DNA from 2 places in the Clostridium sp. TJA020 genome. Region 1 is predicted to be linked to the other one. Evidence: predicted binding sites of a transcription regulator. Region 1 holds the regulator's gene; the other holds the start of a gene.

The links. The regulator HrcA, encoded in region 1, represses chaperone genes, less so after heat shock. The targets are predictions, from matches to a motif close to TGTTAGCACTCNNNNNNNNNGAGTGCTAACA.
Region 2: htpG (molecular chaperone HtpG) is a predicted target of HrcA. The motif match lies at 10,564-10,594, and genes of this name have one in related genera.

Annotation. Positions count from the first base shown of each region.
Region 1 is NZ_JBZEFC010000001.1:648,772-664,288, reverse strand. It holds gene gpr (GPR endopeptidase) at 1-701, shown strand, start outside; gene AC4FQ1_RS03470 (stage II sporulation protein P) at 772-1,830, shown strand; gene AC4FQ1_RS03465 (sporulation-related protein NgaS) at 1,901-2,272, shown strand; gene lepA (translation elongation factor 4) at 2,400-4,205, shown strand; gene AC4FQ1_RS03455 (hypothetical protein) at 4,331-4,606, shown strand; gene AC4FQ1_RS03450 (hypothetical protein) at 4,689-5,129, shown strand; gene hemW (radical SAM family heme chaperone HemW) at 5,232-6,356, shown strand; gene hrcA (heat-inducible transcriptional repressor HrcA) at 6,529-7,560, shown strand; gene grpE (nucleotide exchange factor GrpE) at 7,584-8,195, shown strand; gene dnaK (molecular chaperone DnaK) at 8,268-10,124, shown strand; gene dnaJ (molecular chaperone DnaJ) at 10,234-11,370, shown strand; gene prmA (50S ribosomal protein L11 methyltransferase) at 11,570-12,511, shown strand; gene AC4FQ1_RS03415 (16S rRNA (uracil(1498)-N(3))-methyltransferase) at 12,530-13,279, shown strand; gene mtaB (tRNA (N(6)-L-threonylcarbamoyladenosine(37)-C(2))-methylthiotransferase MtaB) at 13,279-14,586, shown strand; gene AC4FQ1_RS03405 (histidine triad nucleotide-binding protein) at 14,619-14,963, shown strand; gene rpsU (30S ribosomal protein S21) at 15,081-15,257, shown strand; gene AC4FQ1_RS03395 (GatB/YqeY domain-containing protein) at 15,280-15,517, shown strand, end outside.
Region 2 is NZ_JBZEFC010000002.1:351,769-367,285, reverse strand. It holds gene AC4FQ1_RS05625 (N-acetylmuramoyl-L-alanine amidase family protein) at 1-364, opposite strand, end outside; gene AC4FQ1_RS05620 (YARHG domain-containing protein) at 392-1,630, opposite strand; gene AC4FQ1_RS05615 (zinc ribbon domain-containing protein) at 1,642-2,901, opposite strand; gene AC4FQ1_RS05610 (zinc ribbon domain-containing protein) at 3,047-3,871, shown strand; gene AC4FQ1_RS05605 (polysaccharide deacetylase family protein) at 3,988-4,983, opposite strand; gene AC4FQ1_RS05600 (amino acid permease) at 5,376-6,797, opposite strand; gene AC4FQ1_RS05595 (methylated-DNA--[protein]-cysteine S-methyltransferase) at 7,018-7,485, shown strand; gene AC4FQ1_RS05590 (Z-ring associated ZapG family protein) at 7,568-7,816, opposite strand; gene AC4FQ1_RS05585 (hypothetical protein) at 7,833-8,429, opposite strand; gene AC4FQ1_RS05580 (zinc ribbon domain-containing protein) at 8,596-8,988, shown strand; gene AC4FQ1_RS05575 (MFS transporter) at 9,098-10,513, shown strand; gene htpG (molecular chaperone HtpG) at 10,630-12,501, shown strand; gene AC4FQ1_RS05565 (zinc-ribbon domain-containing protein) at 12,748-13,035, shown strand; gene AC4FQ1_RS05560 (DUF2085 domain-containing protein) at 13,041-13,400, shown strand; gene AC4FQ1_RS05555 (MerR family transcriptional regulator) at 13,617-13,985, shown strand; gene AC4FQ1_RS05550 (iron-containing alcohol dehydrogenase) at 14,030-15,187, shown strand; gene AC4FQ1_RS05545 (iron-containing alcohol dehydrogenase) at 15,490-15,517, shown strand, end outside.

The sequences.
Region 1 (15,517 bases):
ATATTGATGAAAAAAAGACAGCTTTAGTAGTTGGACTTGGAAACTGGAAGGTAACTCCAGATGCTTTAGGGCCAAAGGTTGTAGAGAAGATAATGATAACAAGACATTTAAAAGAAGTTATTCCAGAGTCTATAGATGATTCTATAATACCTGTTTGTGCTATTGCACCTGGGGTTTTGGGAATAACAGGAATAGAAACAGGAGAAATAATAAAAGCACTTGTGGAAAAAATACATCCAGATTTGGTTATATGTATAGATGCATTAGCTTCAAGAAAAATAGAAAGAGTAAATAGAACTATACAAATAAGCGATACAGGAATATCACCAGGTGCTGGTGTTAATAATCATAGAATGCTTATAAATGAAGAAACATTAGGTGTTAAGGTTATAGCCATAGGAGTTCCAACAGTTGTTGATGCAGCAACTATTGCAAATGATAGTATAGATTTAGTAATAGATGAACTTATAAGCAAATCAGAAAAAGGATCAGAATTTTATAATATGATAAAAGGTGTAGATAAATATGAAAAAGGAATGCTTATAAAAGAATTACTTAATCCTTATGTTGGTGATTTAATGGTTACTCCAAAGGAAGTAGATCAAGTGATAGATTCTTTATCAAAAATAATTGCAAATGGTGTAAATATTGCAGTTCAACCTAATTTAGAAATGGAAGATATAAATAAATTTATGAATTAAAAATTAAATAAAGATATAATAATTATGTAAATTCCCTCATATACTTTTAAAAGTGAGGAGGGGATAGAGTGTGGGTTTAAATAGTAATAATTTAAGGCGAAAAAGCTCTATGGATATAGGAATAATGATTTTACTTGTATGCCTAGTGATATTTTTTGGTAGATGTATATATATAATGAAAAATAATAGTGAAAGAGGCGGATTAGCTTACGTTGAACTTCTAAATTTTTCAATGCCTTTAGTCAAAACTCAAGTTTATGATGAAGAAGCTTATTATGAAAATAATTTTTCATTAAAAAATATAGCATTAGAGGCACTTGGTTTATCAGACTTAAGTTTAGAAAAGCTAGTAAGCAATGAAATTCCAATGTTTAAAATAGATGATTATGTAAAAGAGAATAAAGAAGATTCAGGATATAGTCCTTTTGAGCTTGATTCTGAATCTATAATAAAATATACAAGTGAAGAAAAAAATAATTTATATAACCCAAAACTTAAAAAAGAGTTAAATCAGTCTAAGCCTGAGGTTTTAATTTATCATACTCATACAGGAGAAGGTTATTCAGAAACAAAGAACTTTACTGATGATAGTAATCATAATGTAGTTGGAGTTGGAGAAATTATTACAAAAGAGTTAGAAGAAAATTATGGTATATCAGTAATACATGATAAAACTGTACATGATGTTTCGTATAATGATAGTTATAATAGATCAAGAGATACGGTAAAAAAATATTATGATAAATATGGAGATAATTTTAAATTAGTAATCGATATTCATAGAGATGGTATAGATAAAAAGAAAGCAACAAATAGAACTAAAGATTTATTTACAGTAAATATAAATAAGCAAAGTATGGCAAGAATAATGTTTTTAAATACAAGAGGAAGTTCTAAATTTAGTTCTAATGAAAAGATGAGGAAAAAATTATATAATATTGCAAATTCTTTATATCCAGGTCTTGTAACAAGTGAAACATGGAACAGGGGAATTAATTTACTTAATCAAGATATATTAAGTAATTCAATATTATTTGAAGTTGGGTCTAATATAAATACATCAAAGGAAGCAATGACGTCAGCTAAATATATTGCGAGAGTTATAGCAGAATATATAAACGGTAAGTAATTAATAATGAGTACTTTTGCATAAAAGTTTTATAAAGTGTCTATTATTTAAAATAAGTGAGGTGAACTTTATGAAATTAAAAAAGTACTCAATAATTATATTTTCGGTAGTTATAGTATTATTAGCTTTTTTTAGCTTAATAAAAGTAAATATAATAAATACAAAATCATTATCTCCAGTTGGTAACACTGATGATAATAAAAAAATTGTTAATACAGAGTTTGGTGAAGATTTTAATAATTTTATTCAAGATAATGCAGATGTTAAAATATATAATAAGGAAAACGGAGATTATTTATTGAATATAAATGATAATAATTTAAGAATTAAGAAAGAATCTGAATTAGTTAACTTTATAAAAGATAAATTTTATAAAGTTACAGATAGTTTAAAAAGCGTAATAATAAATATACAAAATTTAATACAAAAATTAATATCTTAAAATAAAGGCAGTTATATACCCTATAAATATTGACACTACCTAAGGAAAGTATGATATAATTTAGCTTGACTTTAATATATGGGGGTGAAATAACTGCTTTCTTATATAAGAAGGGCAGATTTTATATATGAAAAATGATAGACAAAAATTTATTAGAAATTTTTCAATAGTAGCACATATAGACCATGGTAAATCAACATTAGCAGATAGATTATTAGAAATTACAGGTACTTTAACAAAAAGAGAAATGGAAGAACAAGTACTTGATAATATGGAACTTGAAAGAGAAAGAGGAATAACAATAAAGTCTCAAGCTGCAAGACTTATATATAGAAAAGATAATGGGGAAGAGTATATATTAAATCTTATAGACACTCCAGGTCATGTAGACTTTACATATGAAGTATCAAGAAGTTTAGCTGCTTGTGAAGGGGCTGTATTAGTTGTTGATGCAACTCAAGGTATTCAAGCTCAAACATTAGCAAATTGTTATTTAGCATTAGACAATGATTTGGAAATAACACCTGTTATAAATAAAATAGATCTTCCATCAGCAAGACCTGATGAAATAAAACAAGAAATAGAAGATGTAATAGGTATTCCAGCAGAAGATGCTCCAATGATATCTGCAAAAACAGGATTAAATGTAGAAGAAGTATTAGAAGCTGTTGTGCGTGATATACCAGCTCCAAATGGAGATGAAGAAGCTCCGCTTAAAGCTTTAGTTTTTGATTCATATTATGATACATATAAAGGTGTTGTAAGTTATGTAAGAATTATAGATGGTACTGTAAAAAGAGGAACTAAAATAAAGTTTATGGCAACTAATAAAGTTTATGATGTAACTGAAGTTGGTGTATTTACTCCAGGCTTTTTACCAGTTAATGAATTAAAAGCTGGAGATGTTGGATACATTACAGCATCTATAAAAAATGTAAAGGATGCTAGAGTTGGTGATACTATAACTGAAAGTGGAAGAGAAACTAAAGATGCGCTTCCAGGTTATAAACCAGCAATTCCAATGGTATACTCAGGTATATATCCAGTAGATGGAGCAAAGTATGAAGAACTTAAAGAAGCACTTGAAAAGTTACAAATAAATGATGCAGCTTTAAATTTTGAACCTGAAACATCAGTAGCATTAGGTTTTGGATTTAGATGTGGATTTTTAGGTCTTTTACATATGGAAATAATTCAAGAGAGAATAGAAAGAGAATTTAATCTTGATATTATTACAACAGCACCATCAGTTATATACAAAATAAAGAAAACTGATGGAACAGTTTTAGATATAACAAATCCAACAAATCTACCAGAAATGAGTGAAGTAGATTATATGGAAGAACCTATTGTTAAGGCTTCAATAATTACTCCAACTGAATATGTAGGAGCTGTTATGGAACTTTGCCAAGAGAGAAGAGGAACATATATTGATATGCAATATATGGAAGAAACAAGAGCTGTAATTAATTATGATATACCTCTAAATGAAATAGTTTATGATTTTTTTGATACATTAAAATCAAAAACTAGAGGTTATGCATCATTAGATTATGAATTTAAAGGATACGAAAAAGCAGAGCTTTGTAAGCTTGATATTCTTTTAAATGGTGATGTAGTTGATGCTCTTTCAATGATAGTTCCAAAAGAAAGAGCTTATCATAAAGGTAGAGGAATAGCTGAAAAGCTTAAAGAAATTATTCCAAGACAACTTTTTGAAGTTCCAATACAAGCAGCTATTGGTTCAAAGATAATAGCTAGAGAAACAGTAAAGGCTATGAGAAAAGATGTTTTAGCTAAATGTTATGGCGGAGATATTTCAAGAAAGAGAAAACTTCTTGAAAAACAAAAAGAAGGTAAGAAGAGAATGAGACAAGTGGGTTCAGTTGAAGTTCCACAAGAAGCATTTATGTCAATATTAAAAGTAGATTAATTTATAGAGTCTAATACATTTTGTATTAGACTCTTATTTTTAATTAAAATAACATTTAATATGTGGAATTATTTATATCTTTTTGAATATACATTACTATAAGAAATTACGGAGGTGTGTATATTATGATAGAAATTAATTTAAGAGATGTAAATATAAAGTGTAAAAAGTTAAGAAAAGAAGGAATAATAACAGGTACACTAAAAAGAATAAACGGAGAAATAATTCCTATAAGTTTAAAAGGAAATAAAATAGATTCTTATATATTAAATAATGGATTCAATGAAGATTTAAAAGTAGTATTAAATGGAGAAGAAATAGTAACAAAAATTTATAGAGTTCAGAAAAATCTTCTTATTCACAATATAGATAATATAGATATATGGGAAAAGAAATGTTAAAATATGTTTAAGATATAATAAGGTTAAGTGAATTTTTAGTAAATATAAGGTATAATAAAACAAAGGAAAAGGAGGTTTATTAATGTTTTTAAAAGAGTTAAACAATAAAGAAGCAATAGCTTTTATAAATTTAGTAAATGAGTTTGCTAACATAGATCATGTACTTGCAAGAGAAGAAAAGAGACTAATAAAAGATTATTTGAAAGAACTTAATTTAGATTTAAGTAAAATTGGTGCGGTGTCTTATGATGAAGCACTAGAAATTTTAAAAAATAGTAAAGAAAGAATAAAAAGAATAGTTTATTTTGAATTAGTAGGATTAGCTTTAGTAGATGGTAATTATGGTGAAGTTGAAGTAGATTATTTAGATAAAATAGCAACTGATCTTGATATTAATAGATCACAAAAAATTGCCTTTGCAAATTATTTTTATAATTTTAAAGATATACATGACTTCTCAGTAATAGAAACTGAAAGCAAAGAACTTGAAAATTTAAAGAGACAAGCAGAAGCGTTATTATAAAATAATTTTTAAAATAAAGGGGAATCTAATTTAATAAGGATTAGATTCTTCTTTTTGTTATAATAAATAAAATATATAAATATAGAGAAGAAGGTGATAAGGATGAAAGAAATTTCACTATATGTGCATATTCCTTTTTGTAAGCAGAAATGTCTTTATTGTGATTTCCCATCTTATGCAGGAAAAGAAAATTTAGAAGATAGTTATATAGATTCATTGATTAAAGAAATAAATTTAAAATGTAAAGGTAAAATTATAAAAACTTTATTTATAGGGGGAGGAACTCCTTCATACTTAAAAGAAGAAAATTTAAATAATTTATTAGTATGTTTAAACAGTTTAAAGTATAAAGAAGGTTCAGAAAAAACCATAGAATGTAATCCAGGAACTTTAACAAGTGAAAAGCTTAAAATAATTAAGGATAATGGTATAAATAGAATTAGTATGGGACTTCAAACTACAAATAATAATTTATTAAAAAAAATAGGAAGAATACATACAATGAAAGAATTTGAGGAAAATTATAATAGGGCAAGAGAATTCGGGTTTAATAATATAAATATAGATATAATGTTTGGACTTCCAAATCAAAGTGTATTAGATTATAAAAAGAGTTTAGAAGATATAGTAAAATTAAATCCAGAACATATATCTTGTTATAGTTTAATAATAGAACAAGGAACACCTTTTTATAATATGAATGAAAAGGGATTATTAAAATTACCAACTGAAGACGAAGAAAGGAAAATGTATAACATAACAAAGGATATATTAAAATCTAATGGTTATCATCAGTATGAAATATCAAATTACTCAAAGGAAAATAAAGAGTGCGAGCATAATAAAATTTATTGGAAACTTGAAGAGTATATAGGGGTAGGTGTATCTGCAAGCTCATATATAGATAGTAACAGAATAAAAAATATAGATGATATAAAAGAATACATAAATAAAATAAATAATAAAGAAGCAGTAGAAGAATCTATTATTAAAAATAGTAAAAAAGAAGATATGGAAGAATTTATGTTTTTAGGGCTTAGATTGATTAAAGGAATAGATAAAAATAATTTTAAGAGAAAGTTTGATAAAAATATAGAGGATGTATATGGTGATGTTATAAATAAAAATATAAAAAAAGGACTAATAGAGGATAAAGATAACTATATATATTTAACTTCAAAAGGTGTAGAAGTATCAAATTACGTTATGAGTGAATTTATTAAATAGTGATAGAAAAATGAAGCAATTAAAAGAAAAATAAATATAATATCATATAAATATCTTTAAAAGTTAAAATAAAGCAAATATTCTCGTTGACAAAAATATGTAACGAGAATATTATTTAAATATAGTCATTAGCACTCGTTGTTAGTGAGTGCTAACAAGTAGAGGTGATGATATGGTTATTGATGATAGAAAGATAAAAATATTAGAAGCTATTATCAATGATTACATTAAGACTGGTGAACCTGTTGGATCTAGAACAATAGCTAAAAACTATAATTTAGGTGTTGGTTCTGCAACAATAAGAAATGAAATGGCAGATTTAGAGGATATGGGGTACTTAGAACAACCTCATACTTCAGCAGGAAGAGTTCCATCTAGCAAAGGATATAGACTATATGTAGATAGTTTGATGGATAAACCAATTTTAAGTAAAGAAGAAGATTTAAAAATAAGAGAGTATGTTATAAACTCAGCAATGCTTGAGGTTAACAAGATAGTTAAAAATGCAAGTACTTTACTTTCAGAATTAACTCATCTTACATGTGTTGTAAAAACACCATCTCTTAGTATGAGTTGTATAAAATCAATTCAACTTATGAGAGTCGATAGTTCAAGTTTATTAGCAGTAATAGTTACTGATGGTGGACTTATAAAAAATCAAATAATAAAAGTAGATAAAGTACCTTCAATAAATATATTAAATAAGATGAATGAAGTATTAAATAAACGACTTGTAAATCTATCTATAGATGAAATTAACTTAGAAGTTATAAATCATTTAAAAATAGGTTTAGATGGTCAAGATGAAGTATTTAATGCAATAATTCCAGCACTTTATCAGTGCCTAAAGGAAGACGATACTTCAAGAGTTTTTATGGAAGGTGCAACTAATATATTCAACTTTCCTGAGTATAATGACATAGAAAATGCAAAAAGAATATTATCACTTCTTCATAATAAAGATTGCGTTGTGGAACTAATAGAACCTGAAAGCGATATAACAATAAAGATTGGTGATGAAAATTATCTTCCAGAAGCAAAAGAGTGTAGTGTTATATCAGCTGAGTATTCTTTAGGAGATAATGCAAAAGGTACTATTGGACTTATAGGACCTAGAAGAATTGATTATTCAAAGGTAATTGCAATAATGGCACAAGTCATGAAAGAGCTTAATCAAACTCTTAAAGGACAGTCTAAAAAATAAAAGAGACGAGGTGTGGGCAAAAAGTGAAAGAAAATTTAGAAAATCAAGAACAAGAAGTTAAAAATGAGGAAAACATAGTAGCTGAAGAAGAAATGACAAAAGAAAATTTAGATTCATCAAATGAAGAAGAGTTAAAAGAAGAGTCTCAAGTAGAAGATAATAAAGAAGAGGATGAGTTAAAAATGTTTAAAAAGACAAAGGAAGAAAATAAAAAGCTACAAAATGAACTTGAGACTTTAAAGGACAGACTTTTAAGACTTACAGCTGAATATGATAATTATAGAAAAAGAACAACAAAAGAAAAAGAAGGAATTTACACAGATGCATGTGTAGATGTATTAAAGGAAATAATTCCAAACCTTGATAATCTTGAAAGAGCTATCGAAGCTGATGGTAGTGTAGAAGATATGAAAAAAGGATTAGAAATGACACTTAAAGGTTTTAGAGGATCTCTAGAAAAGTTAGGTGTTGAAGAAATTATAACAGAAGAAGGTTTTGATCCTAATATGCATCAAGCAGTAATGCATATTCAAGATGAGAACTTTGGAGAAAATCAAGTAGCTGAAGTTTTCATGAAAGGTTATAAAAGAGGAGACAAAGTTATAAGACACTCTGTTGTAAAAGTTGCAAACTAAAAATAACATTTTAAAATATATTAAATTTAGAATTTAAATCAAATGAAAGTTTGAGTTAAGGAGGAATATATTATGGCAAAAATTATAGGAATTGACTTAGGAACTACAAATTCATGTGTAGCAGTTATGGAAGGTGGAGAACCTGTAGTTATAACTAACTCAGAAGGAGCAAGAACAACTCCATCAGTTGTTTCATTCCAAGCAAATGGAGAAAGACTAGTTGGTCAAGTTGCTAAAAGACAAGCGATTACAAATCCAGACAAAACAATAATCTCAATAAAGAGACATATGGGAACAGACTATAAGGTTGATATAGATGGAAAGAACTATACACCACAAGAAATATCAGCAATGGTACTTCAAAAATTAAAAGCAGATGCAGAAAGTTACTTAGGAGAAAAAGTAAATCAAGCAGTTATCACTGTTCCTGCATACTTTAATGATGCTCAAAGACAAGCAACAAAAGATGCTGGTAAAATAGCAGGACTTGAAGTATTAAGAATAATAAACGAACCAACAGCAGCAGCTTTAGCTTATGGATTAGATAAAACAGAAGCAGAAGAAAAGGTATTAGTATATGACCTAGGTGGTGGTACTTTTGATGTATCTATACTAGAACTTGGCGATGGAGTATTTGAAGTACTATCAACAAATGGAGATACTCACTTAGGTGGAGATGACTTTGATAACAAAATAATGGACTATATTGCAGATACATTTAAAGCAGAAAATGGTATAGATTTAAGACAAGATAAGATGGCACTTCAAAGATTAAAAGAAGCAGCTGAAAAAGCTAAAATTGAATTATCATCATCAACACAAACAAATATTAACTTACCATTTATAACAGCAGATGCAACAGGTCCTAAACATATAGATATGAATTTAACTAGAGCTAAATTCAATGAATTAACTCATGATTTAGTTCAAAGATCAATTGAACCAATGAAAAAAGCATTACAAGATGCATCATTATCAGTAAAAGACATTGATAAAGTATTATTAGTTGGTGGATCAACAAGAATACCAGCTGTTCAAGAAGCAGTTAAAAACTTTATAGGAAAAGAACCTTCAAAGGGAGTTAACCCAGATGAATGTGTTGCAATAGGTGCAGCTATTCAAGCAGGTGTATTAACAGGGGAAGTTAAAGACGTATTATTATTAGATGTTACACCATTAACATTAGGAATTGAAACTTTAGGAGGAGTTGCTACTCCACTTATAGAAAGAAATACAACAATTCCAGCTAAGAAGAGTCAAGTATTCTCAACAGCTGCAGATGGTCAAACATCAGTTGAAATTCACGTAGTTCAAGGTGAAAGACAAATGGCTGCTGATAATAAAACTTTAGGAAGATTTACATTATCAGGAATTGCACCAGCTCCAAGAGGAATTCCTCAAATCGAAGTTACATTTGATATAGATGCTAACGGTATAGTTAATGTATCAGCTATGGATAAAGGAACTGGTAAAGAAGCAAATATTACAATAACAGCATCAACTAACTTAACTGATGATGAAGTAGATAAGGCTGTTAAAGAAGCTGAAAAATTTGCTGAAGAAGACAAGAAGAGAAAAGAAACAATAGAAGTTAAAAATAATGCAGATCAAGTCGTTTATCAAACAGAAAAAACTTTAGAAGAACTTGGAGATAAAGTTTCAGCAGAAGATAAAGCAAAGGTTATTGAAAAGTTAGAAGCTGTTAAGAAAGTTAAAGATGGAGACGATTTAGAAGCTATTAAGACTGCTGTTGATGAATTAACAAAAGAATTCTATGCAATTTCATCAAAAATATATCAAGAAGCAGGAGCACAAGGTGGAGCTCAAGGATTTGATCCAAATAACATGGGTGGAGCTCAAGGATCTCAAGAAGCACCACATGATGATAATGTTGTAGATGCAGATTTTAAAGTAGAAGATGATAAGTAGTTGTAAATAAACTACAATACCTTTATAATAACAAAGGGGAAGGCAGTACTCGTCTTCCCTTTTGTAAAGTTTAATAATATAAATTTATAATAATATGGTGGTGAAATAGATGGCGCAAAAAGACTATTATGAAATTCTTGGTTTACAAAAGGGTGCAAGTGATGCAGAAATAAAAAAGGCCTTTAGAAAGCTAGCTATAAAATACCATCCTGATAAAAATCAAGGAAATGCTGAAGCAGAACAAAAATTTAAGGAAATAAATGAAGCTTATCAAGTACTTTCAGATCCAGAGAAAAAAGCTAGATATGATCAATTTGGAACAGCTGATTTTGATGGAAGTGGATTTGGAGCAGGAGCAGGTGGATTCGGAGGTTTCGATTTTTCAGATATCGGAGGCTTCGGAGATATATTTGATTCATTCTTTGGAGGCGGTGGCGGAAGTTCAGCTAGAAATAATGGACCAAGAAGAGGAGCCGATATTGAATATACAATAAGACTAACATTTGAAGAAGCTATAAAAGGCGTAGAAAAAGAAATATCAATTACAAGAAGTGAAAATTGTGAAAGTTGTCATGGAACAGGTGCTAAAGCAGGAACAACACCAAAAACATGTCCAACTTGTCATGGAACAGGACAAATTAGAGTTCAAAGACAAACACCTCTTGGAAGTTTCGTAAGTACAACAACATGTGATCAATGTCATGGAACAGGTAAGATTATAGAAGAACCATGTGAAACATGTAAAGGAAAAGGTAAAGTTAGAAAGCATAGAAAAATAAAAGTTAATATACCAGCAGGTGTAGATACAGGAAATGTAATTCCACTTAGAGGACAAGGTGAGGATGGTACTAATGGAGGTCCAGCAGGAGATCTTTATATTAATATAATTGTATCAGCATCTTCTAAGTTTAAAAGAAAAGGAATAGATATATATGTTGATACTCATGTATCTATGGCTAAAGCAGCTTTAGGTACTGAGATAACTGTTGAAACTGTAGATGGAAATGTTAAGTATACAGTTCCAGCTGGAACTCAATCTGGAACATTATTTAGGTTAAAAGGAAAAGGTGTTCCTAGAGTTAATGGAGGCGGAAGAGGAGATCAATATGTAAAAGTAATAGTTGATATTCCTAAAAAGCTTAATGAAAAGCAAAAAGAAGCTTTAATGATGTTTATGGAAGCATCAGGAGAAAAGGTAGATGGAAAAGAGCATCATAAAAAAGGATTAAGAGATTTATTTAAATAAATCTAAAAAGGCTACTATTTTAAGTAGCCTTTTTTGTAATATAAATATATAAATTGTTAAAAAGATATTTTATAACCTATTGATAAATGTAATTTAAAGTATTTTATATATTGATAGTAGTAACCTTGACATAATCTTAAGAAAAAGGTTAAAATTATTTATTAGTTTATTAGTGACATATTAGAAAGGAATGATTTTCATGGAAGGATCATGGATAGAGATAAAAGTTATTACAACAAGTGAGGCACTTGAGCCAATAGAAGGGATTTTTTACATATTAGATTGCAAAGGAGTTTCAGTTGAAGATCCAAATGACATATTAGGTAGAGAACAAGGTCCTTTAACTTGGGATTTTGCAGATATAAATGTTTTAGAACATAAAGGTAAATTTGCTGTTGTAAAAGGATATTTTTCAGAAGAAGACAACATAGATGAAGTTGTTAAATATGTTAAAGAGAAAGTAGAAGAAATAAGAAATATGGGCTTTAACGTTGGAGAAGGAAGAGTTGAAGTTTCTAAAACTCATGAAGAAGATTGGGCAAATAATTGGAAAAAGTATTATAAACCATCTAAAGTTGGAGACCAAATAGTTGTAAAACCAATATGGGAAGAATACGAACAAAAAGATGGAGAATTAGTTGTAGAATTAGATCCGGGAATGGCATTTGGAACAGGTGACCACGAAACAACAAGAATGTGTATACAAGCACTTGAAAAATATGTTCAAAAAGATAGTATAGTATTTGATGTTGGAACAGGTTCAGGAATTCTTGCAATAGCTGCAGCTAAGCTTGGAGCTAAAAAAGCTGTTGGGGTAGATTTAGATCCAGTTGCAGTTGAGTCAGCAAAGGAAAATGTAGAATACAATAATTTAGATAATATAGAAGTTCTTTATGGAAACTTAGTTGAAGTTATAGATGGGAAAGCTGATATAGTTGTAGCTAATATTATTGCAGAAGTAATATGTATATTAATAGATGATGTTAAGAGAGTTTTAAAAGAAGGTGGAATATTTATAACATCAGGTATAATTCATGATAGAGTTGATATGGTTACATCTAAGCTTGAAGAAAGTGGTTTTGAAGTAATTAAAGTTAACAAAGACGGAGAATGGAACTGCATAATTGCAAAATCAAAATAAAGGTTAGGTGATTATTTAATGCATAAGTTTTTTACACCATCAGAGTATGTATTTGGAGATTATGCCAAAATAATAGGTGATGATGTTAAGCATATATATAAAGTTTTAAGACTTTCAGAAGGTGAAGAGGTAGTCTTAAATGATTGTAATGGAACAGAGTATTTAGCTAAAATTAATGAAGTTACAAAAAGTGAAGTAACTTTAGATATAGTTAAAAAGTTAGATTTAAATAATGAAAGTAATATTGAAATAGTTTTATTTCAAGGGATGCCAAAAGCGCAAAAAATGGATTTAATAGTTCAAAAAGGAACAGAACTTGGAATAACAAAATTTGTTCCTTTAATTACTGATAGAGTTGATGTAAAATTAAAAGGCGATTTTAAAAAATTAGATAGATTAAATAGAATAGCACTTGAGGCTTGTAAGCAAAGTAAAAGAAGTATAATTCCAAGGGTTTTAGAACCTATAAAAATTAATGATTTAATAAAAGAAATAAAAGAATTTGATTTACTTATAGTACCTTATGAAAATAAAGAAGATTTTGGTATAAAATCTTTGATGAAGGATTTAGATAAAAATTCTATAAAGAGAATTGGAATTGTTGTAGGGCCAGAAGGTGGATTTGAAGAAGCAGAAATAGAAAAGTTAAAGACAGAGGGAGCATATATTATAACTCTAGGAAAAAGAATTCTTAGAACAGAAACAGCAGGTTTTGTTGCTACCTCATTGATTCAATATGAATTAGGTGACTTAGGAGGAAAGATTTAATGAAGGTTGCATTTGCTACATTAGGATGTAGAGTAAATATGTATGAATCAGAAGCTATGACTGAAAAATTTGTAAGAGAAGGATATGAAGTTGTAGATTTTTCAGAAGTTTCAGATGTATATGTTGTAAATACATGTTCTGTTACTAATATGGGAGATAAAAAATCAAGACAAATTATAGGTAGAGCTAGAAGATTAAATCCTGAAGCTATAATAGCAGTTGTAGGTTGTTATTCACAAATAGCGCCAAAAGAAGTTTCAGGAATAGAAGGTGTAGATGTAGTTCTTGGTACTAGAAATAAAGGAGACATAGTATACTATGTAAATAAAGCTAGGGATGAAAAGAAACCTCAAGTTAAAGTTGGGGCAGTACTTAGAAATAAACAATTTGAGGAATTAAAAATAGAAGATTATAGAGATAAAACTAGAGCGTTTTTAAAAATACAAGATGGATGTAATAGGTTTTGTGCATATTGTTTAATACCATATACTAGAGGCGCAGTTTGCTCAAAAGATTTCAATAATGTATTAAATGAAGTAAGAGAACTTGCAAATCATGGTTTTAAAGAAGTAATTTTATCTGGTATACATACAGCATCATATGGATTAGATTTAGAAGGTAATGTTGATTTAGTAACGTTATTAGAAGAAATAGAAAAGATAGATGGAATAGAAAGAGTTAGAATAGGTTCAATAGAGCCAGCATTCTTTACTGATGAAGTTGTAGAAAAAATAAAAAACATGAAAAAATTATGCCCACAATTCCATTTATCACTTCAAAGTGGTTGTAATTCCACATTAAAAAGAATGAATAGAAGATATTCAGCAGAAGAATATGAAAGAATAGTTAATGTTTTAAGAGAAAATTTAAAGGATGCTTCAATAACAACAGATGTAATTGTTGGATTTCCAGGAGAAACTAATGAAGAGTTTGAAGAAACATATGAATTTTTAAAAAGAAATAAATTAACTAAAACTCATATATTTAAATTTAGTCCAAGAACTGGAACTAAAGCAGCTACAATGGAAAACCAAATAGATGGAAATATAAAAGAAGAGAGAAGCAAAAGATTAATAGAACTTAATAATATAAATGAAAAAGCTTATACTGATAGTTTAATGGGAAGAGAAATGGGAGTTTTAATTGAGCAGGAAGTTAAAGGCTTAGATGGAATATTTGAAGGGTATACTAGAAATTATGTTAAGGTTCATGTTCATGGTGCATCTAAAGATGATATTGGAAATATAATAAAAGTAAAACTTTTTGAATCAAAGGGTGACTATGCAGAAGGAAAAGTGGTAAAATAATAAGGTAACTACTCTGTAAAGGGGGTGAACTTATGACAGATTGTATTTTTTGTAAAATAGTAAAAGGTGAAATTCCTTCAAAGAAAATATACGAAGATGATTTAGTTTATGCATTTTATGATATAAGTCCAGAGGCACCGGTTCATTTTTTAGTAATACCAAAGGAACATATAAAAAGTGCTAATATGATTTCAAACGAAAATTCTCATATAATAGCACATATTTTTGAAGTTATAAATAAAATAACAAGTGAGTTAGGTATTGCTGATGATGGATATAGAATAGTAAATAACTGTGGAGTGTTAGGTGGGCAAACAGTAGATCATATGCATTTCCATGTTTTAGGTGGAAGAGAATTAAAATGGCCACCAGGCTAAAAATGTTTACGTAAAATGTTGACATAAATAACAAAACTAATGTATAATATAGCTTGTGTTATTAAGCCCGTAGCTGATTGAATTTATAATTTAAGCTAGCGGAGGGAGGGATAATAGATGTCAGAAATAAAAGTTGGAGAAAACGAAACACTTGAAAGTGCATTAAGAAGATTCAAGAGAAAATGCGCTAGAGCTGGAGTTCTTTCAGAAGTAAGAAAGAGAGAACACTACGAAAAACCAAGCGTAAAGAAGAAAAAGAAATCAGAAGCTGCTAGAAAGAGAAAGTTCAAGTAGTATTTTGAAAGAAGGTATAAAAATGCCAGGAATTAAAGAGAGACTTCAAGAAGATTGGAAAACTGCTTTAAAGGCAAAAGACAAGTTTAAAGCTAATGTATTAAGTACCGCTAAATCTGCTATTTTATTAGCTGAAAAAACAACTGGTAAACCAGTAGAAGAAAGCGAAATAATTGAAATATTAGCAAAAGAAGTCAAGCAAAGAAGAGAAGCTGTGCTTGAGTTTGAAAAAGGTAACAGACAAGATTTAGTAGATGAAG
Region 2 (15,517 bases), on a different contig from region 1:
CTCCACTAGTATCTTTTAATTTTTTTTCTTTTGAATCTGGTGATACACATTCTTTTTCATTTGAGCTTTTACTTGAATGTCCTGGATCAATAACTATAGTTATCTTTTTTAAGTTATTAGTATTTTTATTAAGATTATTTTCATTTAAGTTTTTATTATTAGATGTAGAATTAGTATCTTTAGTATTTTTCTTTTCTTTATCGTTAGATTTATCAATATCTTTAGTATCATTGATTATATTATCTGATTCAGAATTTATTTTTGAATTAACAGTATTAGAATCAGATGAATTAACTTTAGATTTATTATTAGTACAACCAAATAAAAGTATTGATAAACTTAATGTTAATAAAATGAATTTCATAAATTTCTTCATTTATATTACCTTCTTTTACTTAGAATTTTCAACTGATTTTATAGTTTTTACATTTGCTACTTCATATTCATTAAGTTCTTTATCATCACCTTTAAATGATGAATCTGGAGAATACCAAGACTTTGAATTAAAATATGATTTATAAGGCTCTGTTCCAAATATATAACCATGTCTTGCATAAATTTCATTTCTCATAAGAGCTAATGTTTCTTTGTTGTACTGATTAATGTCGGATTTATCTATATAACTTGAGTTACTATAGGGAATTAAATAATCTCCTTTATAATCATAAATATTTTTAGGAATATTATTAGTTGGAGTTTCATTTTTAAAGCTATAAATATTTTGTGATGAATCTGTAGACTTATGATTTTCTTTTGATTCATCTATTTTTTTTATTAATTCGTTATAGTTTATATAATCTTTTTCGTTATAGCCATATTTCTTAGCTAAAGATAAGTAACTAAGGCATGCATCGTAGTTTTTGCCATCAAAGTTTTTATCCGCATAAAATGTACATAATTTATATATTAATTTATTGGTATCTTCTTTATTCAAGTTAGTAAGAGGAGACATTTCATCTATGAATGATGAATCACCTTTTAATACATTATATATTGAATTAATAACATCATCATTATATCTATATTCTAAAGCATTATTATAATCTTTTAATTTTTCAAAAGTAGATGTAGCAGAATCTGCTTTATTTACATAATGATTATACATTAGCGAATCTCTTGAAAAATAAATGAAACTACCAATGGATAAAATAACTATAATAATTATACTTATTATTATGTATTTCTTTTTTTTATTTTTAGGTTTAATTTGGTCATCATAAGAATATGATTCCTCATCTATTTTATTATTGTTAATTATATTATTAGTATTTTTATTAATAGTTTCTTTAGATGAATTATTAATATTATTGTTTAAATCATAATCATTTTTATCATATAGTGTAGTTTTATCTAAATCATTAGAATCGGATTTTTGTGATTCATTAATTTTGCTTTTACTATATTTTGACTCATCAATATTAATTTTATTTTTATTAATAATATTATTAGAATTAGTGTCAAGATTACTCTTTATATTAATATCATTATTTTTTGATAACTCTTCATTAGATAAATCTTTAGTATTATTAGATGATATTTCTACTTCATTTTTAATAATTTTATTCCCACATTTATTACAAAACTTAGCTGAACTTTCTAATTTATTTCCACATTTATTACAATATTTCATTAAATACACCTCTAATCTTTAATATCAGTTAAAACTAATAGACCATTAGAATTTCTTTCAAAAGTATAAGTATTTTTAAATTCTTTATATTTTGGAACGTTATTATTTTTAGCAATAGAGTATACTTCATTACAAGTAACTTCTCCAGTATTTGTATCATTATTAAATTTATAATTTAGTATTTCTGTACTATTAAATGATTCAGTAATATTTTGTTTATAAATATCTGGTACAACCTTCTTTTGTTTATTATATATAGGACTATTTTCTTTAAGGTATGATGAAATATAATTAAAGTCATTATAATTAACAGCATAAGCGAACCCAGATGAGTAATTATTTAAAAGGCTATAAAGTTCTGTTTTAAAATCATCTTCTGATGCTTTAGCATCAGCAAAATTAATGTAAATTTCAGATGAAGAATCAACAGTATATTTTTTACTCATAAGTTTTTGACCATTTTCATTTGATATAGCATAAATAGTACTATTTGGGTCAACTGGACCAAAATCCTTAGCATCTTTTACTTTAATTCCAGTATTTTTGTTATTTATATATAAGTCAGCGTTTGGTATATCACTATCTATATGTATAATTTTTAAATCTTTAAATACTTCAATATCTGGACAATTATTATCAAAAGTATTTACATCTATAACTTCACTTTTATTTAAATAAGAATTAGATAATTCTGCTGTGATATTATAGTTTCCAGGCATTAAAGGACCTATTTCTGTTGATTCGTTTAAATCACTATAAGTTTGATCTAACACTTTAATTTTAAAATTTTTAAAATTACATTTTACTTTCATAAATGTAGGTTTAACAACAACTTTATATACTGGGAAAAAGAAAAACTTTTTAGAAATCTCTTTTATTGATAAAGGATAACCAGTATCAACATATTTTCCAGCGTTAAAGTTATCATTTATATCAGAAAATTTAGATGGATTTTTAGTAAAATAATCAATTAAAACATTTGCATTTGTTGTATTAATTTGTAGTTTTTGATTATCACAATAAAGAATTTCTTGAAGTTCATCAGCGTTTTTATTAGATATTGCATTAGAAAAATCCATTGCAATTTCAGACTGTGTTTTTGAGGTTGATTTTCCATAAATAAAAATACCTCCTATTAAAATAAATAAAATTATAATAAATCCAATTATAAGTTTAAAATAATTTTTATTTTTGTTTGAATTAGAAATAGTAGAGCAATTAGGACAAGAGCCGTTTTCAAGCCTACTACCACATTTGCTGCAAAAATTCATAATATATCCTCCTTAGTAAAAACTTATATAAATAATTTATCATTTTTATGTATAATTTACAAATATAATTAAAAATTGACATAAATAGTATGCGGAAGGTATAATTTTCAATATAATATTTAATTAAATTAAAGGGGGAGAAATAATGTATTGTACCAAGTGTGGAAGTAAGATTCCAGATGATTCAAAATTTTGTCCAGAATGTGGAAATAGTTGCGGTGGAGAAACAAAAAATAATAAAACAACTATAAATATATCAACTCCAGAAGTTGATATAAAAAAGCATAAAAGTTATGTATTAACTGCAATAAAACATCCATTTACTAGTATGAAAGATGGTATACTAGGACTTTCATTGAAGTTAAGTTTAATATATGGCGTAATAATAACTTTGATAATTCCTTTAATAAAGGTATTATCTATAAAAATATTTAGCTACAACTTATTAAAATCAATTATGGAATTGGTTTATAGTATATCAGGAGAGTATTTTAGTAAGAATGATTCTATATTTTTAAAACAGCAATTTAACACTCAATTAGATATGGTATTTCCTACTGGAAGTGTATATTTCTTAGATTTATTAAATTATATATTATTTTATGGAATAATAATTTTTATAGTATATTTAATTTATAAATATTTAATAAAAGAAAAGATAGATAGAAAAAATTTAGGAAATATATTTTTTGTTTTTTCAGTAATTAATTTTATACTTGTTATAATTCAATCTTTAGCATTATTTATAGGATTTATACCTTGGGCTATAGTAAGTATATTTGCTTCAATAACTTCAGTAATTTTAATTTATAGTGGTTTTAACAGTATATTAAAAGGGAAAAATAAATTAGTGTATTTATTTTCATTTGCTTATGTAATAGCATTTGGAATAGTTTTATGGGTTTCAATTAATAATATAACATCTATAATAACAAAAATTATTTATCATTCTAGTGGATTAAATTTTTAAAAATTCAAAAGTAATAGATTTAATTATAAAATTTTTAATAAAAACGAATTAAAATATTTTTGTAAATAAAATAGAGTTGCTTTAAAAGTATTAAAGCAACTCTTTCATTATGTAGACTATTTTATTGTTCTAAATTCAAAGCCTTTATCTTTAAAATATTCAATTATTTGAGGTAGAGCTTTTGCTGTTTCAGCTTTTCCATAAGTATCGTGCATTAATACAACAATACTATCTGCATTTGGGCCAAGTTCATTAACGCTTTTCTTCAAGAATTCAACAAGTTCAGGTGCGTTTTTCTTTTTACCTTCAGCATCACCATTTAGAGCGTTCCAGTCAATATTACTTATATTAAGTTCTTGCATTTTCTTTTTAAAAGGTTCTCTACCTTTCCATGACCAATATCCACCAGGTAATCTTATTACTCTAGTTGAAAAGTCTTTTCCTAAAACACTTTTCATAAGTTCATCATTTTTATTAAAGTCTTTTAGCATATTATGTACATTCATAGTTCTACCTGGGTATAAGTAAGCATAATCATGGCTATAACTATGATTTGCAATAGCATGTCCATTTTTAGCTATTTCTTTTAATAATTCCTTAGCTGTATCATTTGCAGCTAGAGATTTTCCCATTACAAAAAATGTACCTTTAACATTATATTTTTCTAGAGTTTTAAGGACTGTTGGTGTATTAGTAGTTGAAGGACCATCATCAAAAGTTAAGTAAACAACTTTTTTACCATCTGTTCTAACAGGGTACTGTTTAGCTCCAGTTAATAAATCATTTGTATTTTTTGCTACCATTTCAGCATCATCAGCATTTGGGTCATCTTTTAATGCTATATATCCACTATTATCTAATTTTTTTTCTTCAGGCTTTTCTTTTGCTTCGTTATTAATATTATCATTATTGTTGTTATTAGATGAATCAGTAGTAACTTTGTTAGTATCGGCTTTAACAACTTCATTATTAGTACTTTTTTTATTTAAAATTAAAAATAAAGGAATACAAATAATTAATATAGCAATAAATGAAATTGAAATTATTTTTCTTCTTCTCATTGCTTTTTTTCTTTTCATTATTTGCATACTTTTACGATTATTATTTTTCATTTTTTATTACCCCCTTTTATTTCTATATTTAAACTATATATTAAATATTAATATTATTAGTTACATAATGGTTAATTTTTAGCAACAATTGCTGAAAAATGAGCTAAAAATTATTATTTTAATAAATTATCATTTAAATTATCTAAATATGTATTTAAGTTTTTTATTACTAAAAATAGATATTGATATTAGACTATGTTTTTTAGTGGATTGGTTTATATAGGTATAAAATATTTAATTTTATATTTAGGTTATTTCATTATAAGAAATCAAATAGTGAATTAATTACAAAAGATTTGTTATTTAAGTATATAATAATTAAGTTTTGAAATTATATCTATAATAGAAGGAGCTAAAATTTAGCTCCTTTTTTAATAATTATAAATTATAAATTATATTAATCCTTTTTGTCTTCTTTCTCTTTCAGCAAGCTTTGGCATTATTAAACCAAGTCCTACTAATACGAAAGGAGTTATTATATTTAATACTAATTGGAAAGTATTTTCTGAATACATACCACCTATACAAGCAAAAGCTGTGAAGAAGAAGCACCATGCTCCTAAAATTATTCCAAGAACTTTGCTCTTTGTGAAACGATATTCTGCATGGAACTTGTCTCCAGCTTTCTTTAATGCGATATAAGCTACAAACACCCATAAATAACGTAATGGCATACAAACAGCATTTAATTTAACTAACCATTTAACTATAGCATCAACATTTCCTATACCAAATGCAGGAATTATAATTAATATTGATACAATTATAGTAATTAATATATTACCATTTATAAATGCACCATGTTCATTTTTCTTAAGTAATTTTGATGGAATAAATTGTTCATCAGCATTTTCAAGTAAAATACGTAAAGGAGCATCAATTGATAGTATTAAAGTTGAAATTTGTCCTATAACATTTGTTATAGCATATATTACAACGAATGTATTTCCGATTCCGTAATACTCACCAAGTTTTTGGAATGCATAATAAGCACCATTAGTTAATAAGTCTTTTGGTACATTATCAGAACTAAACATCATACCAAGAGAAATAGTTCCTAATATAGCACATACCGCAACCATAATTGCTAAAGCAATCATACCTTTAGGGAATCCCTTTGAAGGATTGTCCATTTTATTTACATAAGGTGAAATCTTTTCACATCCTCCAACAGCAAATACTAATATTGAAAGACTAGTAAAGTATTTAACATCAAATGTAGGCATAAATGTTTTAAATGACCAATCAATATTTACTAATTTAGCATCAGTAATAGCAGGTGCTGCTATCATAAGAAGTATAAATAAGATTGACATAACAAACATTGATGTACCAGCAATAGTTGTTATTCTTTTTAAAGGTTTTATACCTCTTGATGCAACCCATATTCCTATTAAGAATATTATTAAACAAAGTGTTTGTAAAAGAATTGGATTTAAAGAACTAACCCCGTTGTTTTGGAATATAGCCCAGAAACCAGCAATAATAGCACCTTGTGGCTTTTGAGAAATATAAGGAAGATGTACAACCCAATAAGTCCAACCAGCATAATATGCAAGTCTAGGTCCAATAGTTTCATTGATCCATGAACTTACACCACCACCTAAATCTTTGAAGGCAGAACCAAGTTCACCTACCATTAAAGCATAAGGTACAAAATAAATAGCAAAAATAAGAATCCATGATACTATAGCCTTTAATCCACCAAATTCTGAGAATCCATTAACTACATTACCGAATCCCCAAACAGCAGAGAATGCCATAAGAGCAAGGCTATACCACATAATTTTTTTAGTTTCTTTAGTTCCTTCCATATGAAACTCCCCCAATTATAAAATTTTTATTTTAATAAAACTATAGATAATTTCAAATATACAATTAAATGTACATTTAATTGTATAATAATTGTATAAAAATAAGTTTAATATAATGAATATAAATAGTCAAGGACATTTGTGTATTATAGGCGAACAATTTGTTTGTATTTGTGGAATAAATAAATATTCTAAAATACCACTAAAGGAGAGGAAATAATTGATTAATACTTATTATTACTACACAAGTTTAGGAAAAATTACTATTGTTCAAGAGGAAAATTATATAACAAAAATTTATTTTGGTGAAAGTAAAGAAGTAAACTCAAATAATATAGAAACGGAATTAATAAAAGATGCAAAAATTCAAATAGAAGAGTACTTAAATGGAAAGAGAAAAAAATTTAATTTACCAATTAATCCAAAGGGAACAGAGTTTCAAAAGAAAGTTTGGAAATTTCTGATGAAAATACCTTATGGAAAAACATTAAGTTATAAAGAAATTGCAAATTTTATTGGAAATAAAAATGCTTCAAGGGCAGTAGGAATGGCTAATAATAAAAATCCAATACTTATAGTCATACCTTGTCATAGAGTAATTGGATCAAATGGAAATTTAATTGGATATGCTGGTGGAATTGATATGAAGCAAAAACTTTTAAATATAGAAAAAGAAAATACGTTATAAATTATAGGTATATAAAATAATTGGTTACTATCACAAATAAAAATAAACTCTATAAAGGAGTATTCCTTTATAGAGTTTATTTTTATTTAGAATTTTCTTTTATATAATTATTTAAATTAGTTATTTGGTTATTTAACTCATCAATTTTTTTATTAGAATTTGAAAGTTCATTATTAGTATCAGAAAGAGTTATTTGTTTATTGCTATATTCTTTATCTAGTTTAGCTTTTAGTTCATTATTTTTATTTGAACCGCAACCTATGATAATTCCAACAAAAAAACAAATAAATACTAATACGATAGTAAGTAGTTTTTTTACTAATTTATTCATTAATTTCTCCCCTTAATTAAAAACATTTAGAGCAAGCATCTAATCCTAAACTTTGTGCTTCTTTTAATGATGCTTGTCTTGCGTTGTTTGGATTAGTATTTCCACAATGGTTTGTTCTATGATATTTTTTACCAGTTGCAGTTATCCAAACAGTAGTTCCAACAGTATTATTGTTGTTATCTTCATAATTTGAAGAATTATTTTTTGCTTTTGATGAAGAGCTTGTATTATTAGTAGTAGATTTATGAGAGCTATTACTACTTTTTTTTATGTTAGTACTAGATTCAGCCGAAGCAGTTTGTTTTTCTTTTAATTCTTCTTTTGCTTTTTCTGCTTTTAATTTTTCAGCTTCTTTTTTTGTTTCAATTTCATCTTTTTTTGATTGTAAAGTAGAAATCTCATTTGTTAGCTTAGATATTTTAGAATTATTAGATTGCAATGCTAAATTATTATTAGAGATTTCAGATGATATACTAGAATTTCTAGATTGAGCTGAAGCTATTTCATCTGCAGATGCTGATGAAATATTACCAAATATAATTCCTAAAAATAAAAATATAATACCAAAAGCTAAAATTTTCTTATTTTTTGATATAAATGATTTAAAGTTCATTATTTAACTCCCCCCTTTGTTTTTAATCATGATTATAATAACACAATGTTTAAAATATATAGTATAATGTTACAAAAATTTAAAATATTGCATTTAAAAATAAATTTTGGATAGTTGTAAAATATATATAATAATTATATTTTTATAATTTAAGTTAGGAGGAAATATGTTTTTTATAGGAATATTCGGAATAGAAAGTAAGTCAAAGGAAATAAAAATTTTAGAAAATCTTCAGTGTAAAAAATGCAATTTAAAAACTAAGGGTAAATTGATAAAAACATTTGACTGTTTTCACTTTTTCTTTATACCTTTATTTAAATGGAATGAAAGCTATTATGTAGTTTGCAACAGATGTAATTCTGTATATGAAATTCCAAAGGAAAAAGGTAAAGCAATAGAAAGAGGAGAGAATGTTGATGTAACTTATTGGGATTTAAAAGAGATTAAAAGAGAATATAATAACAATTATTATCAATATGAAAAAAGATGTCCGAATTGTGGAAAAGTAATAGAAGGTGATTTTAAATATTGTCCATATTGTGGAGAAAAAATAAATTAATTATTAAAAATAAAAAAGTTTAAATCATGTACACAGCAATAAATCAAATTATTAATAAATTACTTCTATAATTAAATCAAAATTATTTTATTATAAGGAGTAAAGTTCTATGGGTAATATAGATAATGAAGTTTCTGAAAGTAGAAAATCAAAAATATTAATGTGTGTTGTTATAATGACATTTATGTCATGTATTGATGGAAGTATAGTAAATGTTGCACTTCCACTTATAGCACGTGATTTAAATGTAACAATGGCTCAGGTTGAGTGGGTAGTTACAAGCTATCTTTTAATAATTTCAGTATTAGTTTTATTAAATGGAAGAATAGGAGATATAAAGGGTAAAAATAAAGTTTTTAAGTTTGGAATTTTAGTATTTACTATTGGATCTATTTGTAGTGGATTTTCAAAAAATTTAGTATTACTTATTGTTTCAAGAGTTATACAAGGTATTGGAGCATCTTGTACAATGGCAGTTAATATGGGAATAATAACTGGTATATATAAGGAAGGGGAAGGTAGAGGAAAAGCTCTTGGAATATCTGCAAGTGCAGTTGCTTTGGGAACAATGATAGGTCCATCAATTGGAGGTATACTTGCATCAATTAGATGGGATCTTATATTTTGGATTAATGTACCTATTGGAATAATAAATTTAATATTAGCCAACAAGGTTTTAGAAAAAGATAATATTAAAATTGAAGAGAAAATTGATGTTAGAGGAACAATTGCTTTTGGATTTTTTATAGTTTCACTTATATTGTCAGTAACTAAAGGTGAGTTTGTAGGATATACAAATAAATATATATTATTTGGATTTTTAATTTCAATAATAGGGCTTATTATATTTTTATATTTACAAAAAACAGTTAAGTCACCAGTACTAGATTTAAAATTATTTAAAAATAAATTATTTTCAACAAGTATATTATGTAACTTCTTAACTTTTATAGGACTAAGTTCAGTAACAATAATATTACCATTTTATTTGCAAGATGTACTTAAAATGTCAACTTTACATGCGGGATTTTTTCTTATGATATATCCATTAGTATTAGGAATAGTTTCACCATATAGTGGTAAGCTTTCTGATAAGTTAAATTCAAAATATATAGCAACTATTGGTTGTTTAATATTATCAATAGGATTAATTCTTTTAGGTACAGTAAAAGAAAATACATCTTTATTTCAAGTTGCTATTTATAGTGGAATAATGGGACTTGGTAATGGTTTATTTAAATCACCTAATAATGGACTTGTTATGAAGGAAATTAAAAAAAGTCAACTTGGTATAGCAGGAAGTGTTAATGCATTACTTAGAAATGTTGGGATGGTGTTTGGTATAACTCTTTCAACAACTCTTTTATATAATAGAATGAGTCATATTATTGGTTATGAAGTTTCAAATTATGTACCAGGAAGAAATGATGTATTTATTTATGCAATGGATATTGTATTTTTAACTACAGGTTTTATATGTGTATTAGCAACAATATTAAGTATAATAAGGTCAAAAAAGTATTAAGGAAAATTAATATTGACATAAATTTCAAATAGTGATATATATAAATTATGCATTAGCACTCGAGTTATAAGAGTGCTAATAAAAATATCTTTTGAATTTGAAGGGAGAGATTTAAATTGGAAAAAAGACAATTTAAAGCAGAATCAAAAAGATTATTAGATATAGTAATTAATTCAATTTATACTAACAGAGAAATATTTTTAAGAGAATTAATTTCAAATGCAAGTGATGCAATAGATAAAATTTATTATAAAACATTAGGTGATAATTCATTATCATTTAATAAAGATGATTATTTTATAAAAATAGTTCCAAACAAAGAAAATAGAACTCTTACTATATCTGATACTGGTATAGGAATGACAAAAGAAGAATTAGATGAAAATCTTGGTGTTATTGCAAAGAGTGGTTCACTTAAATTTAAAGAAGAAAATGATTTAAAAGATGGATTTGATATAATAGGACAATTTGGTGTTGGATTTTATTCAGCATTTTTAGTTGCGGATAAGGTTACTGTTATAACAAAAGCTTTTGGTGAAGAAAAAGCTTATAGATGGGAATCAGACGGAGTAGATGGATATACAATAGAAGATGCAGAAAAAGAGAGCCATGGAACAGATATAATTCTTCATTTAAAAGAAAATACAGAAGATGAAAATTTTGATGAGTTTTTAGATGAGTATAAATTAAGATCTTTAATTAAGAAGTATTCAGATTTTATAAGATATCCAATAAAGCTTGATGTTACAAAATCAAAACTTAAAGAAGGAACAGAAAATGAATATGAAGAATACAAAGAAGAAGAAACAATAAATAGTATGGTTCCTATTTGGAGAAGAAATAAAAATGAACTTACAGATGAAGATTACAACAATTTTTATTTTGAAAAAAGATTTGGATTTGATAAACCATTAAAACATATTCATATAAGTGTTGATGGTATGATAAGTTATAATGCAATACTTTATATTCCAGAAAATATACCATATGATTATTACACAAAAGAATATGAAAAAGGATTAGAGTTATATTCAAATGGTGTATTAATAATGGAAAAATGTTCTGATTTATTACCAGATTATTTTGGATTTGTAAAAGGTATAGTTGATTCACAAGATTTATCACTTAATATATCAAGAGAATTACTTCAACATGATAGACAATTAAGACGTATTGCTAAAAATATTAAAAATAAAATTAAAAATGAATTAGAAAATATGCTTAAGAATGATAGAGAATCTTATGAAAAATTCTATAAATCATTTGGAAGACAATTAAAATATGGTGTTTATGATGAGTTTGGAGCAAATAAGGATACATTAAAAGATTTATTAATGTTCTATTCATCAAAAGAAAAGAAAATGGTAACATTAGCTGAATATTTAGATAGAATGTCAGAAGATCAAAAATATATTTACTATGCAGTTGGTGAATCAAATGAAAGAATAGAAAAAATGCCACAAACAGAAATGGTATTAGATAAAGGATATGAAATTCTTTATTTCACTGAGGATATAGATGAATTTGCAATTAAGATGCTTATGAACTATAACGAAAAAGAATTTAAGTCAGTATCAAGTGGAGATTTAGGAATAGAATCAGAAAAAGATAATGAAAAGGCAAATGAAGAAAATAAAGATATATTTGAAGCTATGAAAGAAACTTTAAATGGAAAAATAAAAGAAGTTAAAGCTTCAAGTAGACTTAAAAATTATCCAGTATGTTTATCAAGTGAAGGTGAACTTTCAATAGAGATGGAAAAAATATTAAGTCAAATGCCAAATAATGGTGAAGTTAAAGCTGATAAGATATTAGAAGTAAATATAGATCATGAAGTATTTTCTTCATTAAAAGATGCTTTTTCAAATGATAAAGAGAAGTTTAATCTTTATACAAATCTTTTATATAATCAAGCATTACTTGTAGAAGGATTAAGCATCCAAGATCCAGTAGAATTTACAAATGATATATGTAAATTAATGAAATAGTTTGAATGGAATAGACTGTCTAAAAATTAGACAGTCTATTTTATTTATTTTAAGTTTGTATAGCAAAGGTAATAAAAAATATACATTAAAACTACTTTAATATAACTTTAATAATACAATTATTAATTTTATTTATTAAAGTTATATTAATAAAGTTAATAAAAGGTAAAAATTACTAACAACTACTAAAAAGTATTAAATTTGATATTATAATTAAATAGACTTTTTTATATTAGGGGGAAAATTATGTACTGTAAGAATTGTGGTAAGGAAATCGATGATAATGCTTATGTATGTGTACACTGTGGAGTAAAAGTTAATAATGAGGATGATAAAAAAATTGATAATCCTTCAAACTTAGCAGGAGCAGTTTCTTGTTGTTTTCCAGTTGTAGGATTAATATTATATTTTTTATGGAAGGATGAGAAGCCAAATTCAGCAAAACTTATTTGTAAATGGATGATAGGTGGAATAATTGTTTGGGTAATAATTTATATTTTATTCTTTATGCTTGGAATAGCAAGTGAGTTATAATACATATGGAAAAAATACTTCATTATATGTTTTTTTGTCATAGACTACCGGAAAGATCATTTTTTTTCAAAGGTAAGCAGTTTCCAATATGTGCAAGATGTACGGGAATACTTTTAGGATATTTAATAGGAATTATATATTTGATTATAGTTGGTAAAAGTAATTTTGCTATTATAGTATTATTAATAACTCCTCTTTTAATTGATGGAGTAGGACAGCTAAAAGGAAAATGGATAAGCAATAATTTTAGAAGACTAATTACGGGAATATTTGCAGGTATAGCAACTATACTTTTTTTAAAATTTTCAGCAGAATTAGGATTAAATAGCGGTAGATATATAAGTAAATTTATATTGAATAAATAGAGAAAAGGAGAGTATTGATTATTTCAGTACTCTCCTTTCTTGTTTAACAATTATATTCTAATTTTAGTTTATTTATATTATTTTTTATTTAGAAATGAATTGGTATTTTTACTAATTAAAAAAATATTAATACATAAACTTATTGACTTAGAGTAAACTCTAAGTAATACAATATAATTTATAAAAATTATGCAATATAAAAATTGGAGTATAAAGATGGAATATACTATAGGACAAATTTCAAAAATAACAGGATTAAGTGAGTATACTATAAGATTTTATGAAAAAGAAAAGCTAATACCAAATATAAAAAGAAATAAAAATGGAATTAGAATATTTAGTGAAGAAGATTTAAACTGGGTAAACATAGTAAAGTGTTTTAGAGATACAAATATGTCAATTGATGATATAAAAAATGTAGTAGCTCTTTATGAAGAAGGAGACCATACATTAGAAGAAAGAAAAAAACTTATAGAAAAGCATAGAGAAAAGATAGAGAATCAAATAAAAGAATTAAGAGAATATTTAAATAGAATTGATGCTAAATTAAATATGTATGAAGGAAAAATAAAGGATAGACATTAAAATATTTATATAGATTTTAAATAAAATATAAAGGAGGAAAAGTTATGAATAACTTTGATTTTTATAATCCAACTCATATAGTATTTGGTAAAGATAGAATAAAGGATATAAATAATCTTGTACCAACAGATTCAAGAGTATTAATTCTTTATGGTGGTGGAAGCGTTAAAAAATTTGGAACATTAGATAAAGTAAAAGAAGCTTTAGGAGATAGAATTGTATTTGAATTTTCAGGAATTGAACCAAATCCAAAATATGAAACATTAATAAAGGCAGTAGATTTAATTAAGAAAGAAAAGATAGATTTTTTACTTGCAGTAGGTGGAGGCTCTGTTATAGATGGAACTAAGTTTATATCATTAGCATCACATTATGATGGAAATTTAACTGATTTATTAATACCAAACTTTACTTTAGAAAATATAAAAGTAGCACTTCCAATAGGAGTTGTATTAACATTACCTGCAACAGGTTCAGAGATGAATAGTGGTGCTGTTATAACATATGATAAGGGAAAATATAGTGTTTATAGTCCTTTAGTATTTCCAAAGTTCTCAGTATTAGAACCAGAAATAACATTTACTTTACCAAAAACTCAAGTTGCAAATGGTGTTGTTGACACATATGTTCATGTTCTTGAACAATATTTAACATATCCAGTTGATGCAAAATTTCAAGATAGAATGGCTGAGGGGATACTTTTAAGCTTAATTGAAATAGGAAGAAAAACTATTGATGAACCAGAAAATTATGACTTAAGGGCAAATCTTATGCTATGCGCAACTATGGCATTAAATGGATTGCTTAAGATGGGAGTTCCAGGAGATTGGAGTACTCATAAGATTGGTCATGCACTTACTGCTTTATTTGAAATTGACCATGCAAAAACTTTAGCAGTAGTTTTACCAGCATTATGGACTGTAAGAAAAGATAAAAAGAAAGCAAAATTAGTACAATATGCAGAAAGAATATTTAATATTACAGAAGGTAATGATGATTATAAAGCTGATATGGCTATACAAAAAACAAGAGAGTTTTTTGAAAGTCTTGATATAACTACTAAACTTTCAAATTATAATATAAATAAGGAACAAATTGAATTAGTAGTTGATTCATTAAAGAAACAAGGACTAACTAATTTATCAGAAACAGGAGATTTAACACCTAATATAGTAAGAGAAATATTAATAGAAGCGTTATAAAAAATAAAAAACCAATTAATGATAAATTAATTGGTTTTTTATTTAAGGTTTAATGAGATACCTTTAATATAATAATTCTGTTTTATTTATGTTAACTATAAGTTTTTCTTAATATTATAAATATTTCATTAGTTTATAGTAAACTTTAATTAATAGAATTATTTATATGTTTTATTTACTTATCAATAATAATTAAATTTAAATGTATTTAAGTTATTATTAATTATTGGTTTAAAGAATTTGTAGGCTAATATATAAAATGCAAAAATATAAATTCTATTTTAGAAACTTAAATTTTATGTATGAAAGGAATGAGGAGTATGAATAATT